Regions from separate parts of the Planococcus sp. BI3 genome, predicted to be linked through region 3. Evidence: predicted binding sites of a transcription regulator. Region 3 holds the regulator's gene; each other region holds the start of a gene.

Region 1 (5,708 bases), on a different replicon from region 3:
GAACACTACATTGAATTCCTGAAAGAAGAATCGCTCACCCATGAGAACAACACCGTGAAAAAGCGTGGCAACGCCGTCGTGATGCTCTCCGTCAATGCATTGAAATCGCTTTTCAACTACCTGACAAAAGAGACAGAAAGCGAGAACGGCGAATCGTACTTCTACCGGAACGTCATGAGCAAGATTGTGCTGCACACAAAAAAAGAGACGGCCAGCCGCCGCGCACAAAAAATCAGCTCCGTCATTTTGAATGAACATGAAATTCATGATTTCCTCCAGTTTATTGATCAGGAGTATGAAACCACGTTAACGAGTGGACTAGCACGCCAACGTTTTAACCGAGACAAGGAGCGGGATTTGGCAATTCTTTCTCTTTTCCTTGGAAGCGGCATCCGTCTTGGAGAAATGGCCCGGATTCTCGTCAAGAAAGTTAATCTTAAAAAACAATTGATCGACATCAAGCGGAAAGGAGCGAAAGAAGATACCGTCCGGGTGATGGACCAAGCAATTCAACACGTAAAAGACTACATAGAGATCCGGGAAGTTCGGTATACCGGATCGAAAGAAGTGCCTTTTTTGTTTGTCACACTTTATGGAGGGACAGTACGTCCTCTCTCCCGCCGTGCCATTGAGAACCTGGTGACTAAGTATACGGCTGCCTTTGCCCAGGGCGAAGGTATGAGCCCGCACAAGCTCCGGCATAGTTTTGCAGCGGACTTTATTCGCAATGGCGGGAATATTGTCCTTCTGCGAGATCAGCTGGGACACAGCAACATTGAAACCACTTCTCTATATACCAATCTTTCCAATAAGGATAACGAGCAGGTATTAACGCGGATGGAGACCAATCGTTTAAAGCGTGCAGATACAGATAAATAAGGGTGTTGAAAAGGTCAGATGGCTTTGTAAGCTACCTGTCCTTTTCCATATGCACTTTACTACTGAAACAAGTTTTAATTTTAATCTGAATCTATTAAAATTCCTTAAATAGGTATTTTGCGAACATATATTAATGAAGATAGAAAGATATCTTTTTAAAAGAAAGGTATCTTCCTACTTCTATCTAAACATTTTTTCTTCTAATAATCTGATGACAAGGAATAATATTTAATCCCAAATAAATAACAATCATTAAATTTCATTTTAGTTCTCGTTCTGAAAGTATGCTTTTCAATCAAAAAGAATAAGAAGCTTTCATTAAAGCTAGTGCTGCGCGCTAAGTATAATAAGAAATTTAAACCAAATTTTATAAATGAGAATTTATTTGACCCATTGAACTATCCTATATCAGCCTAGAAATACGAGATCCCTAACCATCCGCAAATCGAACAATATTATCTACCTACAACAACGAACGCATCAAACAAAAATTGGCCGGCATGAGTCCGGTGAAATACCGAGCTCATACCAGCCAATTAGCTGCATAAACTAAAACTCTAACTTTAAGGGGTCACTACCGCCTGACTAGCACCGCTTTTCCCTTTAGTATTTTTCTATTATAATTTCTATTACTTTCTATAATCTCTCATATGTAAACCGAACTCTTGGCAGGGCTTTCCTTATTTTCATTTACACAACATATTTTACGCTCTCTTACTTAATTTTGAAATCCTTTCACATTACACATAATTACCATCAAATATCGTACCGATTGCTAGATGAGCAGCAAAGCATCCAGATCCAGTATACGGATTCGGCGCTGGTCTTCCTGTTCAATCCATCCCTCGTCTTCAAACTTGGCAAGTTTCCGGCTGATGGTTTCGGGAGTCGTACCGAGAAAAGAAGCAAGATCTTTTCTGGACATCGGCAAACGGTACTCCGTCGATTTGTTTTCTTCCACCTGCTGAGCCAGATAAAGCCCAATCCGTGTTTCCACGTCTTCTGTCGCAAAGCTGGTCATCTGGCTTTCAGCCTGGCCAAGCCGATTGGAAAATTCACTTAGGATTTTCCATGAAATATTCGGATATCGCTGCAGAAATTCCTGAAGATTGTCGCGCTGGATGCTACAAATGTCGGTCTTTTCCATCGCTTCCGCATAATCATCATGAATCGATTCCTTAAACAAAGCGAGTTCCCCGGTGAAATCGCCCGGCTCCAGAATCCGGATCAATTGCTCTTTGCCGTTTTCCGACAGACGGTAAACTTTCACTTTTCCTTGATGGACTATATACAAGGAATCCGAGGCATCGCCAACACTGTGCAGCAGCTCCCCTTTCTTTAAGGAGATGGAACGCGTCGTTTTGGCGACTTCCTCCATTTCTTCGTCTTGAAGATGATTAAAGATCGGAACTATGGAAACACATAATTGATGTGCTCCCTTGTTTCCTTCTGTATGCTGGCATGCTTCCTGATACTTCATACTTTCCCTCCTAGTTAGGCAACTTTCCTTGAATATACAGAATACCCCAGTTTCACAATAAGTTCTTCGATTTGTTGATCTGAAATTTGTAATTCATCAAACTCAACTCTTACTTTTCCGGAATGGAACAGTACTATGCCATCCTTTACACCAGCCTGTTTCCCCAAAGTATTCTCAATTTTTTTGATGCAGGACGGACAACTGAATGGCTCCATTTGAAATACCGCTTTTCTCATATTGCTCTCCTCCTTATATTCATCTTCATTATAAGGGGTGCCTGTTTCTTTAACCTTGATGGCCGTCAAGGATGATAGTAGTTTAAAGAAATTAACCCTTAAAAGGATTAAAAAATAAAATTTAGTGAATAATACAAAAGAGGATATAGTCTAATTAGACTAAAAACTTATACGATATGCAAGCATACCCAAATCATCTATTCGTAAAAGTGAATGAGAAATGTTCCATATTGGTTTTGCATTGACAGGCATCAAGGAATCCAATTTTTTATTCGCGTATACTGTCTTAACAGATTTATTTTCAATATTCCTGCAATTCCATTCTATTGGTATTTTGCGGCATTATCCAATTTTGAGTTTTACTCGAAAAATTTAAGTTGGTTTCATTCCTTAATGAAGCAACTTGAATAGAACTGAAGCTGCTCTCTGCTTCATCCGGAAAAGAAAGGAGGAAATCAAAATGAAGGAAGCTTCCAAAAAGAAAGACCGCGAAGACGCTCAGGAAACTTCATTGCGAGGCACTTTTACTTCCGTTCTGATCATCGCGGTATTCATGCTTGTGTCCTGGTTCAGCGTTTTCTTTTTATTCCTGGAGCGCAACTGAAACGGGGCAACTATTATAGAAATTTGAGAGGAGATTCGACGTATGCATATCCATCGTTATGAAAAACTCTGGCTGATTATCGGTTCACTCATTTTAGCCGTTTTCCTCGGGATTTTAGCATTTCAAACTTTTTTCCTGGAAATGGGGCCGCCGAGCCATGCGGAAATGATCGATCCGCAAACGGTCCGCGAGTCTGAGATTTTTGCGGACACTGAGCTGAAGGAAATCGGCGATAACGAATACGAAATTGCCATTATCGCGGAAATGTTTGCGTTCCAGCCGGGTGATTTGGAAATTCCGGCAGGCGCGACAGTCCATTTCACTTTGGCATCACCTGACGTCACCCACGGCTTTAAAATTACAGACACGAACGTCAATGTCATGGTCGTTCCCGGCCATATTTCGAAAGTCAGCCATACATTCGACGAGCCAGGGGAATACCTGATCCTATGCAATGAATATTGCGGCCTCGGGCACGAGTTCATGGCGAACACCATCACCGTCAAATAAAGAAGAAAGAAGGGGAAGAAATGGCTCACATCAATGAAACACCGATTCTGCATAAAGGGACGGCCGTTAACGAAGATGCCGCTGCCGGCATTACGGGACGGGATATCCGACTATCGGCCGCGAATTTATTCATCGCATTTATTGCATTATTAATCGGCGGATTTGCCGGTCTATTGCAGGGCCTGGTCCGCAGCGGTTTTTTTGAACTCCCTTCGTGGATCAGTTATTATGCACTGCTGACTGCCCACGGCGTCATGTTCATCCTGGTATTAAGTTCTTTTTTCAGCATCGGCTACCTGTATGCCGGAACTTCACGGGTGCTTGGCGGACTGGCCAATAAAACCATCGCTTTCGGATGGGCAGGCTTTGCTCTCATGACAACCGGCACGCTGATCGCTGCGTTTCTTATTGTTACCGGAAACGCCAATGTGCTTTATACGTTTTACACTCCGATGCAGGCGCATCCCTGGTTTTATATCGGGCTTGCGCTTATTGTCGTCGGCATCCTGTTAAATTGCATCGGCATGTTCATCACCTATCAGAGCTGGCGCAAACGAAATCCCGGAAAACTAACGCCGCTTTTCGCCTTTTTCGCAAATGCCGTTTTCGTCCTTTGGGTTTTCGCTTCCCTGTTCATCGCTGTTTTTGTCATAGCGATGGTCATTCCGTGGGCATTCGGATGGGTTGCAACCATTGATCCGATGATGGGCCGCACCTTATTTTGGGCTTTCGGCCATACGCTCGTGAATATTTGGATGCTGACATCCATTTCAGCCTGGTATGTGGCGATGCCAAAAATCATCGGCGGAAAAGTATTCAGTGATTCACTGGCGCGTGTCGCTGTGGTCATTCTTGTGGTGGCCAATGTACCCGGCGGCTTCCACCACCAGATCCTTGATCCGGGCTTGTCCGTCAATGTGAAATTTCTGCACGTGATTCAAACATTCATGATCATTTTCCCTTCCCTCATGACCGCCTTTGCGATGCTCGCCACTATGGAACGGACCGGAAGAGCAAAAGGCGTTACGAGTTTGCTCGGCTGGTGGAAAACGCTGCCTTGGTCTGATGCCCGTTTCTTCGCATTGATTGTCGCCATGTTTGCCTATATCCCAGCGGGACTCGGCGGAATTATCAACGCCAGCAACCAAATTAACCAGGTTGTCCATAATTCCATCTGGGTCACCGGCCATTTGCATTTAACCGTTGGCACTACGGTCATCCTGACATTTTTTGGGATTTCCTATTGGCTGATCCCTTATTTATCCGGCAGAAAAATGACGCCGACAATCAACCGGCTGGCCGTTGCCCAAACGGTCATTTGGGCGAGCGGCATGCTGCTCATGTCGGGTGCCATGCACATTAACGGGCTGCTCGGAAGCCCCCGCCGGACGGCCAATACGTCCTACAATGGCCACAGCGCCGCTGCGGACTGGGCGATGTACGAAATGTTGATGGCGATGGGCGGAGTGATCCTGGTCGTCGGCATCATTCTGCTGGTTTATATCTGGGCACAGCTCGCCTTTTTCGCGCCAAAAGGAAAGACAGACTTTCCGATCGGAGAAGATTACAGCCCTTCAGATGCATCACCGCTGTTCATGGACCGCTGGTCGATTTGGGTGGCACTGGCGACAGTATCAGTGGCCATTGCTTATATCATCCCGCTGATCGACTTTGCTTCGGGCCATAATCCGGGATCGCCGCCGTTCTTGATGCCTTAGCTCAGCAGAAAAGTTACAGATATAGATAAAAGAGGATGTTCCCAAGTCAGTTCTTCAGCAGACTCGGGGCATCCTCTTTTTCTTTCTTACAATAATCCGATCCATTTCCAGTAGGTCGCGCTGAAAAGCAATATCAGCAAGTAACCGATGATGGTCAGCGGCACACCTGATTTCAAAAAGTCCTTCACTGTGAAAGCCCCTGTTCCGTAGGCCAGCATGTTTTGCGGCGCACTGACCGGAAGCAGGAATCCAAACGAAATGACGAATTGCTGGATTAAGAC
Region 2 (5,708 bases), 910 kb from region 3:
TTTCTAATATGCCCATTTTCATAGGCCGCATTTTTATTCTTGGTCCTCCAACAGCTCGGATTAAACTGGGGATAAATGCAAGAGCAATCACCCATTTTCCTATAAGCAGAAAAGCTATAGGGACTAGGCTGTGATAGAGCCATGATAACCAGCGGAAATTTTGATTCTTTTTTTCCCGTATCATGGTTTTTACGAAAAATGTACTGCCAACGAAGAATAGTATGGATACACCTACTATTACCCAAGCTTGAGTGTCAATTTGGTTCGCTCCAAGCATATAAGTAGCAATCGAGCTTAGAGAAAAAGCGACTATTGCACTGATGTTGTTCAGGAAATCCCTCTCTTGATTTCGTTTTCCAAAGTACATGTTCAATAAAAAGAAGGGGAGCATCAACAACCCGACGATTACTATTGAAGGCTTCATCACAACGACCGGAATAATAAATACAATTGCTGTAAAAAAGTACCGATAAAACCAGGTCAGATGAAATTTAACTTTTTTCTTTTTTATTGCTTGCACTAGAGGGTATGTCGATAGATAGAGAGATACCCATCCTATTGCAAGAACTAGTTGCAGCCAATGGAACCCGCCAGCTACCATCCCTAAAACAAAGGGAACAACTAACATTGCCCAGGCACCATGTTGCTTTGCCATATATAATTTCACTCTATTTCACCTCAATTTCAGCCTTCTTTTTTTCTGTTGCTTTTGGATGCGCGATCACAATGAGCTATGCTCTCCATGATTCCCAAATAACGACAAAAGAATCCTGGTTGTAATCTCGATGTTTCGGTTCTATGTCCCCTAAAACAGTTCATTTCATAATTGATGATTTTTATCCTTTTGATGTGAAATCCCTCAACAGTTGCATATGATGTTACTAACATCGCTAAATTAAATGCAAACCGGGCACAAGTAGGGGGTATCGTGATAACATTGGATGTGTATTTAGAAAGGACGAGCAAAATGAGTTCACAGACAATACAGGATTTGTTGCAGAAATTCACTATATTCAAAGATTTAACGAGCGCAGAGATGTCACCCATTATTGAATTGGCGCAATCGAGAACATATAAGAAAGGCACCCATATATTTTTTCAGGATGATCCGCTTACCAACGTTTATTTCATTGATCAGGGAGCCGTAAAAATATATAAAACTGACCTGCATGGAAAAGAGCAGATTGTCAATATACTCAATCCTGGGCAAATGTTCCCTCATCAAGGATTTTTCCGACAAGATAACTGCCCAGCAAATGCTGAAGTTGCTGCAGACGCCAAGTTGATTTATATACCGATTCACTTATTCGAAAAGTTTTTATACAACAATCCGGGTACGAGCGTTAAGTTATTTAAAGTATTAGGTGATCTAATAGTAGATTTGCAAAAACGTTTAGAAGAACAAATTCTTCACAATACCTTTGATCAAATTGTCATGTTGTTATTGCGGTTATTGAATACCCATGGCAGCAAGCTAGATCAAGAGTGCATTACACTCCATACACACTTCACCAATCAGCAATTAGCCAATATGATAGGCTCCAGCAGAGAAACGGTCGGCAGAACTTTAAGCCAACTTAAAAAGTTGAAAATAATTACAACTAATGCCAAAGGTGACTTAGTCGTCAATAAGAAAAGATTGGAAGAATTGGTGTAAGCGTTAGTTTAAAAACAACAATCCCAGAAAGTACACCCCATGGATTTACTTTCTAGGATTCTAAATATTGAAGGACACTGGCAACCGCAGCTTCACCCTGATCGATGCAATCTGGAATACCAATCCCACGATAAGACGCTCCGGCCAAATATACCCCTGGAATTTCCTCTTTCATTTGCCCAATCAACTTATTAAGCCTGTCAGTATGCCCAACCGTATATTGCGGCATGGCATTTGCCCATCTTGTGACGACTGAAAATTCTGGTTTCTGAGTTATATTCATGAGTTTGCTCAAATCATTCATTACAATGTCGATCAATTCTTGATCTGATAAATCAACTACACCTTGATCTTCTGGTTTCCCTAAGAAACACCGTAAAAGCACTTTGCCTTTTGGTGTTGTCATTATTGGCCATTTTTTATGAGTCCATGTACATGCAGTGATTCGATAGTCACTATTTCTAGCAACCACAAACCCAGTCCCATCCAAATCTTTTTGTATGACTGAACCGTCAAATGCCAAAGCTACATTTGCCACAGAAGATGGTGGTGCCAATTCATTTCCTGGAACCATGAACTTATGTTGGTGAAACATCTTTTGCATAGCAAATGCTGGAGTGGCTAATATGACCGCATCCGCTATATAACTATCACCATTTTCTAATTGCAGATAGTATTTACTGTCTTTTCGTTCGATCTTCTCTACAGAAACGCCCTTCATCACAGTACCATCTTCCAGTTTCTCTTCGACGGCTTCCACTAATGACTGCAGTCCGTTTTTTAAACTATAAAACATGCTTGGTTTTGACTTTTTGGTTTTTTCCTTTTTCGGCATTGAAATTTGTAAACCTCGAATAAGACTGCGATGTTTTTGTTCCAGTTGATAAAAATTGGGGAAGGTTGCCATTAAGCTTAATTTGTTGATATCTCCAGCATAGATACCAGAAAGAAGAGGCTCTACAAGATTATCGACTAATTCATCACCAAATCGTCTCCGGAAAAATTCACCTAGCGATTGGTCGCTTGCTTGCTCACCTCTTGGTAAAACTACATCACAGGAAGCCCGTAATTTTCCTTTAGTGGAAAAAAGACCGGAAAATAAAAATGGTTTCACTTCAGTTGGAATCCCCATAAATGAACCACTTGGCATCTTATGAAGTTTGTTTTTCACCAAAATAAAGGATTGCCCCGTTCCATTTTTAACTAAGTCATGCTCCAAACCTACCTCTTTCACTAAGCGTGCCGCAGACTGTTTTCTGATTAAAAAGGAATCTGGACCCCGTTCAATCATATAGCCATCTTTCTTAATTGTTTTAATTTTGCCCCCAAGATGACCGCTCGCTTCAATGAGCTTGATTTGATAGGGAAGTTGCTTCTCATTTATTTCTTTTTGCAAATAATAAGATGCTGTAAGTCCAGCAATTCCTCCTCCCACAATAACGATATTCTTTTGTTTGCCCATAAAATATCAGTCCTTTTGATTTTTTCCATTTACGATCAATTTATTTGACTGCAATAGTTTCCGGACGCAGGAAGAAGCACGAAAGGTGTGGCGTCTTCAATAACTTAAGAAGACCCTCCGTACTCCCTTACCTGTCACCGGAAGACTAAAAAAAGAAGCCTCCATTCCCATCAGTTCCCTGAGATTTTGATGGAATATCAGCTAATTTTTTGCAGCCTTTTAAAGAGGATTATTAAATATATCTTGGGAAAAGAATATTCTGCTCTAAGTGGACGTGCATGAAAGTTTCTCCTTCAAGCAATTCAAGGCGTTTGTATACGAGACGATAAGTTCCACATGCGTCAACTGGCGGCGTGAAATCAGATGTGATTTCTCTAAGTTCTTTTAGAATAGCGCCAACATGGTCGTGTTCTTTTTCAAGTTCTCTAATATAGTTGACGGTCTCTTCTAGATTTTCGACTGAGTTGTCTGCCAGCTTTCTTATTAAGGGGAAGACGATTGTATCTTCTTTAGCAGAGTGCTCAATCATTTCTCTCTTAAATTCATAAAATAAATCTTTAACTCTAACTAGTTCTGGACGGGATTCACCATGTACCTTAAAAACTTTAGTTACATATGGGCTAAGCTCAGCTAACTCTGTCATCAATGGCCGATGAATATTTTCCGTTATATGGTTGATGATGGTTTCAGTGTCGGATTCCAACCAAACATCCATATTCTTATCCGCAGGCGTACTATTTTCAAAAACAATAGTTAATTCATCTAATAAGGTGGATACATCTACATTCTGTTCATCTGCTGCAGCCATTAATGAAATGTTGCCGCCACAACAAAAATCTATACGAAAACGCTTGAACACATCACTCGATTTGGGTAATTCATTTACGATCTCTTTTACCAAAGTATTAGTAGAAATGGGTAGAGTCATCATTTATTTTTCCTCCTCTGAATTGTCGGTCGCTTTCTTCTGTACATTCCAATCATAACGGAACAAAAAAAATTGTTAGTGACGCATATCACACTTTCTGTTTTTCTTTTTCAAAAAAGGATTTTTGGATAGGCACTACTTTTCGCGCTTTTCCATTCCGCACGCCTGAATCATCAATCAGCAAATGAAATGAAATTTAAATAGGTGAAGAATATGATGATTCATTTGTACAAACGCACTTAGAACTGAAGGATTAGGTTTTCAGGGTAATAATAGAAGTTTGTTGCGCCCCTGGAAGGATTGGAGCCGGTAATTTGCGTTTATCCGATGGCGTATTCTAGATGGAGATTCAAAAAGTGTGAAATATATCACATACAGTACCGCAAATGAATTCTATACTTACTCTGATAATTAAATTAGGAGGTCCTAGAATGTTTTCTCAAGATTACAATGAAAATCCTTTCATCGTTATTTGGGAGTTGACGCGCGCCTGTGAGTTGAAATGTATACACTGTAGAGCTGAGGCTCAATACTTTCGTGATCCCCGTGAGTTAACGCTGGATGAGGGTAAAAAATTAATTGATGATATCTATGATATGAATAATCCAATGCTTGTTTTTACTGGCGGTGATCCATTGATGCGGCCAGATGTCTTTGAAATTGCCGAATATGCTGTGAAAAAAGGGGTACGTGTTTCCATGACGCCTTCGGCAACGCCGAATGTCACGAAAGAAGCTATGAAAAAAGCGAAAGACGTTGGACTATCCAGGTGGGCCTTTTCCATCGATGGACATTGTGCAGAAGCTCATGACTTTTTCCGGGGGACAGCCGGCTCATTTGATTTAACCATGAATGCAATCAGCTACTTGCATGAATTAGAAATGCCTCTCCAGATCAATACGGTGATTTCAAGATACAATGTGGACTATCTAGAGGAAATGGCTGAGATGGTAGAAAATCTTAATTGTGTATTATGGAGTGTGTTTTTCCTTGTGCCTACTGGACGAGGAAAAGAGAGTGACATGATTTCACCTGTAGAACATGAAAAAGTATTACAGTGGTTATATAAATTGTCAAAACGAGTGCCGTTTGATATAAAAACGACTGCTGCACAACATTATCGTCGTGTAGTTATTCAAAACAAAATGCGTGAAAAATCCACTAATAATGACACCATTGAATATGAAGATGCTTTAATGAGTGGAAAGACCGGACAAATAGACGGTCTCGGCCGTGCACCTAAAGGCGTTAATGACGGAAATGGATTTGTGTTCATTTCTCATACCGGCGATGTTTTTCCAAGTGGACTGTTGCCAATAAATGCAGGAAATGTACGGCAAACGCCCCTGGCGACGATTTATCGTGAATCAGAAGTGTTCCAAAATCTACGAAATCCCGATAAGTATAAAGGGAAATGCGGTGTATGTGAATTTCGTTATGTATGTGGGGGATCCAGATCGAGAGCATTCAATATAACGGGAGATTATATGGAAAGTGAACCGTACTGTATTTATATTCCGAAGTCACTTCGCAAAAAGAAACAATTGACTGCTACAGAATCTTAAAATCAGAGAGCCGAACGGTGTAAATGCCACCGATGGGCTCTTTTTTTATAGAATTCCCTTCATGATAGATTGAGGAAATCATGATTTAGATACGTC
Region 3 (5,708 bases):
ATGTTGACACCAGTTGCTACGTCGCCTTCCTGCGTTTCAAGAAGTTCAGCCACTTTGCTGTAGACGTTGACTAGCGCTGTACCACCGCCGGCAACAATTCCTTCTTCTACTGCTGCACGCGTTGAGTTCAAGGCATCTTCAATGCGAAGTTTGCGTTCTTTCAACTCAGTTTCGGTAGCCGCTCCAACTTTGATGACTGCAACGCCGCCAGCCAATTTCGCTAAGCGTTCCTGCAATTTCTCTTTGTCGAACTCAGAAGTTGTTTCTTCCAGCTGGTTGCGGATCTGTGTAACACGTGCGACGATTTGTTCCTGGTCGCCGGCGCCTTCCACGATGGTTGTGTTTTCTTTCGAAACAACCACTTTTGATGCGCGCCCAAGCTGAGCGATGTTTGTTGTTTTCAATTCAAGTCCAAGATCCTCTGTAATCACTTCTGCGCCAGTCAAGGCTGCGATGTCTTCAAGCATTGCTTTACGGCGGTCACCGAAGCCTGGAGCTTTAACAGCAACAGCGTTGAACGTGCCGCGTAATTTATTGACGACCAATGTTGCCAATGCTTCGCCTTCAACATCTTCAGCAACGATCAACAAGGGTTTGCTTTGCTGAACAACTTGCTCAAGGATCGGAAGGATTTCCTGGATGTTGCCGATTTTCTTGTCGGTAACCAAGATGAACGGGTTATCAAGAACTGCTTCCATTTTATCTGAATCCGTCACCATGTATGGAGACTGGTATCCACGGTCAAACTGCATGCCTTCTACCACATCAAGTTCCGTCGTGAAGCCGCGTGACTCTTCCAACGTGATGACGCCGTCGTTGCCGACGCGCTCCATCGCTTCAGCGATCAGTTTGCCGACTTCTTCGTCGCCAGATGAAATAGCTGCAACCTGTGCAATCGATTCTTTGCCTTCGATCGGTTTAGAGATGGCTTTCAGTTCCGAAAGCGCGCTTTCAACGGCCAATTCGATTCCGCGGCGGATGCCGACAGGATTCGCGCCAGCTGTAACGTTCTTCAAGCCTTCACGGATCATTGCCTGTGCAAGAACCGTTGCTGTAGTTGTACCGTCACCGGCGATGTCGTTTGTTTTAGAAGCAACTTCCGCAACAAGTTTCGCTCCCATGTTTTCAAAAGCATTTTCAAGTTCAATTTCTTTCGCAATCGTTACACCATCATTGGTGATGAGTGGCGAACCGAATTTTTTTTCAAGAACCACGTTGCGCCCTTTTGGCCCAAGTGTCACTTTTACTGCATCTGCTAATTTATCTACGCCTTTCAGCATTAAACTGCGTGCGTCTTCACTGAATCGAATATCTTTTGCCATGTTTAGCTTCCTCCTGTGTCGTCGGTTTATTTTAGCCTAAAACTGCTAATATGTCGTTTTCACGTAAAATCAAATATTCTTTGCCTTCGTATTTTAATTCAGATCCTGCGTATTTCGAGAAGATGACGCGGTCGCCAGCTTGCACGTCCAATTCTGTGCGCTGCCCGTTTTCACGGATAAGTCCATTTCCTACAGCGATCACATGGCCCTCCTGCGGTTTTTCTTGTGCTGATCCCGGCAAGACGATACCGCTTGACGTTTTTTCTTCCGCTTCGATGAGCTCAATAATTACACGATCTCCTAGTGGTCTTAACAATTGAAACACCCTCCTCAAATTATCTAAATGTTCTCGCTTAGCACTCTCAACCTCTGAGTGCTAACCCACTACCAAGTTTAATAAAATCTTCAGTCTTTTGCAAGTGGTAACCATCATGATTTTGATTTCTTTGCGGTTGGCCTCTGAAAGCTCTACAATAGAAAGAGCATCCATCAGTGAAAGGAATTACATCATGCCCACCAAACGAAAAACCTTTATAGACAATTTTTTTAAAAATGATAGCACGTCTCGGCCAAAAGCTAAACAGACCAGCGGCCACCGCCCGAAATCCCAAGGCAAAAAGACGCCGCTGTATGTATTATTGATTTTTATCGCAGCACAGCTTTCACCGATCCTGTTTATAGCTCCCACCTTGAGTTATTTTCAAGGGCAAGGCATGGACCGTGCAGCTGCCGGCGCCGCTACATCAGGCTGGCTGATTTTCCTGACCATGGGCATCGGCTTTGTTCTTACGCTCCTCGTGATTTTCCGGGACAAGCGCTTTTTTGATATCTGGAAAGGCAAGAAATCCAGCGTCTTCATGTCAGTCGTCTGGGGCTTTCTTGGCTTCTTGCTGTTGCTGATCGGGCAATCGATTGCCGCTTTAATTGAAATGAAGTTTCTCGGCATCGAGCCAGGCTCTGATAATACTGCTTCATTAGTCAACATTGCTGAAGCGGTGCCGCTCGCTATCGTTTCAATCGTATTGTTTGGACCGATTCTTGAAGAACTGGTCTTCCGCCGTGTGTTGTTTGGTTCACTCAACCAAACAACCAATTTCTTTTTCGCGACAGCAATCAGTGCTTTAGTGTTCGCTTTGATCCATTTCGACTTTACGCACTTGCTGCTGTACTTCACTACCGGATTGATCTTGGCGTTTTTATACCAGAAAACGAAAAGCATCATCACACCGATCATCGCCCATATTTGCCTGAACGGCTATGTCATGCTGATTCAGCTCAATATGGATAAGATTTTAGAGTTCCAAAAACAGATGGAAGAACTTCAATCTGCAGGATTCTTCTTCATCTTCCAATGACCATCAAATAAGAAAAAACCTTCCCCGATCTAATTCGGTGGAAGGTTTTTTCTTATTCGATCGGTTGTTGTTCTTCGATAATTTGCTGCTGTTCAGCTTTAAGGAACTTTCGGTAGCCGATTTTGGCGATGATGACACTGAATTCGTACAGCACGATCAATGGCAAGGTCACAATCATATGCGAAACGATGTCCGGCGGGGTGATGAACGCCGCGATGACCACCAATCCAAGATAGGAATACTTGCGGTATTTCGTCATCAGCATCGGTGTGATGATGCCAAGTCTGGTCAAAAACAGCATCAGCACAGGCAACTGGAAAATCAGGCCGAACGGCAGCGTGATCTGGAACAGGAACTGAAAGTATTCATTGATGCCGATGGTCTCCTGTATATCCATATTATCGGAGATATTCAACATAAATCCGATGACGTAAGGAAACAGGATCAAATAGGCAAACGCGATCCCCCCAAGAAACAACAGCAGGGAAAACGGAATATAACTTAACGTTGCTCTCCGCTCTTTATCGAGAAGTCCTGGACTGATGAATGCCCAAAACTGATACATGATCAAAGGGGACGTGATGATCAACGCTAAAATCATCGTGACCTGCATGAAAATCTTCAGCGGATCTGTAATTTTAAACGCGTTCAAGGTAAGGTCTCTTGCTTCTTCCGTGTATTGCAAATATTGAATCAAAGGCTGGGCAATAAAAAAGCTGACAATAAGGGCCAATATAAAGAAAACGACTACAATGGTCAGCCGTTTTCTCAATTCAACTATATGTTCAACTAAAGTCATGTCTTTTTCTGTCATCAGACAAACATCCTATCGTATTTCCTTTTGCTCATCTTTCTTCTTCAGTTCTACTTTTTTATCGTCGTCTTCATCGTCTACAAGTCCCTTTGTAGCGTTTTTGAACTCACGCAAAGACGAACCGAATGCTTTTCCAAGTTCCGGCAGCTTTTTAGGGCCGAAAACTAGCAAGGCAACAACACCGATAATGATGATACTCATTGGACCTGGCATACGTGGCACCTCCTGTATTATGGCTCTATTTTACATCATTGCAGCTGTTTTGGCTATTTGGAAAGGGCGTAAAAATGTGAAGGTTTTAAGTCATTGCTGTTTGATCTGATAAATCAATGTCTGCAATTCAACTGACAGGTCGATGGTCTGGACACGGATATGGTCGGGCACTGAAATACGCACCGGCGTAAAATTCAAAATCCCTTTGATATCGGTCTTCGCCAAACGGTCTGTCACTTCCTGTGCGGATCGTGACGGCACTGTCAAAATGACCAGTTCCACCCCATACTCTTTGATTTTCTCTTCGATTTTATCAGGATGGTACGTATTGATGTCGCTGATCTTTTCGCCTTCGAGTGGGCTGTTCGAATCGAAGGCCACAATGATTTTCGTGTTGTGGTTGCGATGGAAATTATACTTTAAAAAGGCACTGCCGAGTCCCCCAACACCAATCAGCGCTACATTTGTAGCTTCGTCCTGATCCAATGTCTTCCGGAAAAACAGCAGCAGCTCCTGTACATCATAACCATAGCCTTTTTTTCCAAGCGCACCCAGATGGGAAAAATCACGGCGGATGGTGGCAGAATCAATTTTCATTGCTTCGCTCAATTCCTGCGAGGAAATCCGTTTTTGTCCGGCATTCGCGAAGTTTTGAAGGAAACGGTAATACAGCGGAAGCCTTTTGGTCGTGGCTTGCGGAATTTTTGATGGCTCATGTAACATACGCTTTCGCATCCTCCTGAGGTGTTGTCAAATCGCTTTCATCTTACAATAGGAGACTTGATATGTAAAGGCTTGCGCAATTGCGAACAACTGTCCCATCAGCTACACTTAAAGGGAATAGAGGTGACCTACATGATTGTTTTACAAGTAAATCAAGTCTATAAATCATTTGGTGCGGAAGAGATCCTGTCGGGCGTCAAATTGGAAGTACAGCACCGTGACCGCGTAGCATTGGTAGGCCGTAACGGTGCAGGAAAATCCACATTGCTGAAAATCATCGCCGGTGAAATGTCCCACGACAGCGGGGACATCAGCATGCCGAAAGATTTGACGATCGGCTACCTGGAACAGCAGACCAATTTAGAGTCGGACGCCACCGTTTGGGATGAAATGATGACCATTTTCCATCATTTCCGTGAACAGGAAGCGCAGCTTCGCCACCTGGAAGCACAGATGGCCGAACCTGACATATACAATAATCCTGCAGAAAACGATAAAGTTATGAAGGAATACGACCTGCTGCAGAATGACTTCAAGGACGCAGGCGGCTATCAATACGAAGCGGATACACGGGCCATCCTAAACGGCATGAAATTCTATCCGGATGACTTCAACAAAAAAGTAGTGTCGTTATCCGGCGGCCAGAAAACGCGCTTGATGCTGGCGAAGCATCTTCTCAGTAAGCCCCAACTGCTGATTCTCGATGAGCCGACCAACCACCTGGACATCGAAACGCTAAGCTGGCTGGAGAACTACCTGAAGAATTACCCGGGTGCTTTGCTGATTGTTTCCCATGACCGTTATTTCCTTGATCAAGTTGTGACGCTGGTCTATGAAGTTTCCCGCCACCGCGTCAAAAAGTATACCGGCAACTACAGCCGATACTTGGACGAAAAAGCTAAGCAATACGAATTGGACCAAAAGCAATTCGAGAAACAGCAGGGTGAGAAAGCCAAGCTGGAGGATTACGTTCAGCGCAATCTGGCGCGGGCTTCAACGACTAAAATGGCACAAAGCCGCAGGAAGACCCTCCAGAAAACTGATTGGATGGATGCCCCCGATGGCAATGAAAAATCAGCCCGCTTCGGCTTCACCATCGACAAGCAAAGCGGCAATGACGTTTTGAGTGTCCAGTCGCTGAAGATTGGCTATGCCAGCAAACCAGTTTCTGAGAATGTCTCATTCAAGCTGTACCGCCAGGAAAGCTTGGCGCTGGTCGGCCCGAACGGCGTCGGCAAATCAACTTTGCTGAAAACCATCATAAAAGAGCTGGAGCCGCTC

What was found. The regulator Rex, encoded in region 3, represses fermentation and respiration genes when NADH is low (regulators of the CRP and FNR family bind a similar motif). The targets are predictions, from matches to a motif close to TTGTGAAATATTTCACAA.
Region 1: a site for Rex is predicted at 2,809-2,826, ahead of AC1MEO_RS19635 (cytochrome c oxidase subunit 2A). Genes of this name have one in related genera too.
Region 2: a site for Rex is predicted at 4,124-4,141, ahead of ric (iron-sulfur cluster repair di-iron protein). Genes of this name have one in related genera too.

The regions. Positions count from the first base shown of each region.
Region 1 covers NZ_JBWXPQ010000002.1:86,211-91,918, reverse strand. The annotation lists gene xerS (tyrosine recombinase XerS) at 1-879, shown strand, start outside; gene AC1MEO_RS19650 (IS3 family transposase) at 1,332-1,427, shown strand; gene AC1MEO_RS19645 (Crp/Fnr family transcriptional regulator) at 1,655-2,359, opposite strand; gene AC1MEO_RS19640 (heavy-metal-associated domain-containing protein) at 2,374-2,595, opposite strand; gene AC1MEO_RS19635 (cytochrome c oxidase subunit 2A) at 3,056-3,199, shown strand; gene AC1MEO_RS19630 (cytochrome c oxidase subunit II) at 3,242-3,709, shown strand; gene AC1MEO_RS19625 (cbb3-type cytochrome c oxidase subunit I) at 3,730-5,427, shown strand; gene AC1MEO_RS19620 (DASS family sodium-coupled anion symporter) at 5,514-5,708, opposite strand, start outside.
Region 2 covers NZ_CM155266.1:2,999,289-3,004,996, forward strand. The annotation lists gene AC1MEO_RS15045 (YwiC-like family protein) at 1-667, opposite strand, end outside; gene AC1MEO_RS15050 (Crp/Fnr family transcriptional regulator) at 968-1,657, shown strand; gene hemY (protoporphyrinogen oxidase) at 1,710-3,119, opposite strand; gene ric (iron-sulfur cluster repair di-iron protein) at 3,352-4,050, opposite strand; gene AC1MEO_RS15065 (TIGR04053 family radical SAM/SPASM domain-containing protein) at 4,479-5,612, shown strand.
Region 3 covers NZ_CM155266.1:2,085,716-2,091,423, forward strand. The annotation lists gene groL (chaperonin GroEL) at 1-1,322, opposite strand, end outside; gene groES (co-chaperone GroES) at 1,354-1,638, opposite strand; gene AC1MEO_RS10350 (CPBP family intramembrane glutamic endopeptidase) at 1,754-2,677, shown strand; gene tatC (twin-arginine translocase subunit TatC) at 2,730-3,491, opposite strand; gene AC1MEO_RS10360 (twin-arginine translocase TatA/TatE family subunit) at 3,504-3,704, opposite strand; gene AC1MEO_RS10365 (redox-sensing transcriptional repressor Rex) at 3,795-4,427, opposite strand; gene AC1MEO_RS10370 (ABC-F family ATP-binding cassette domain-containing protein) at 4,560-5,708, shown strand, end outside.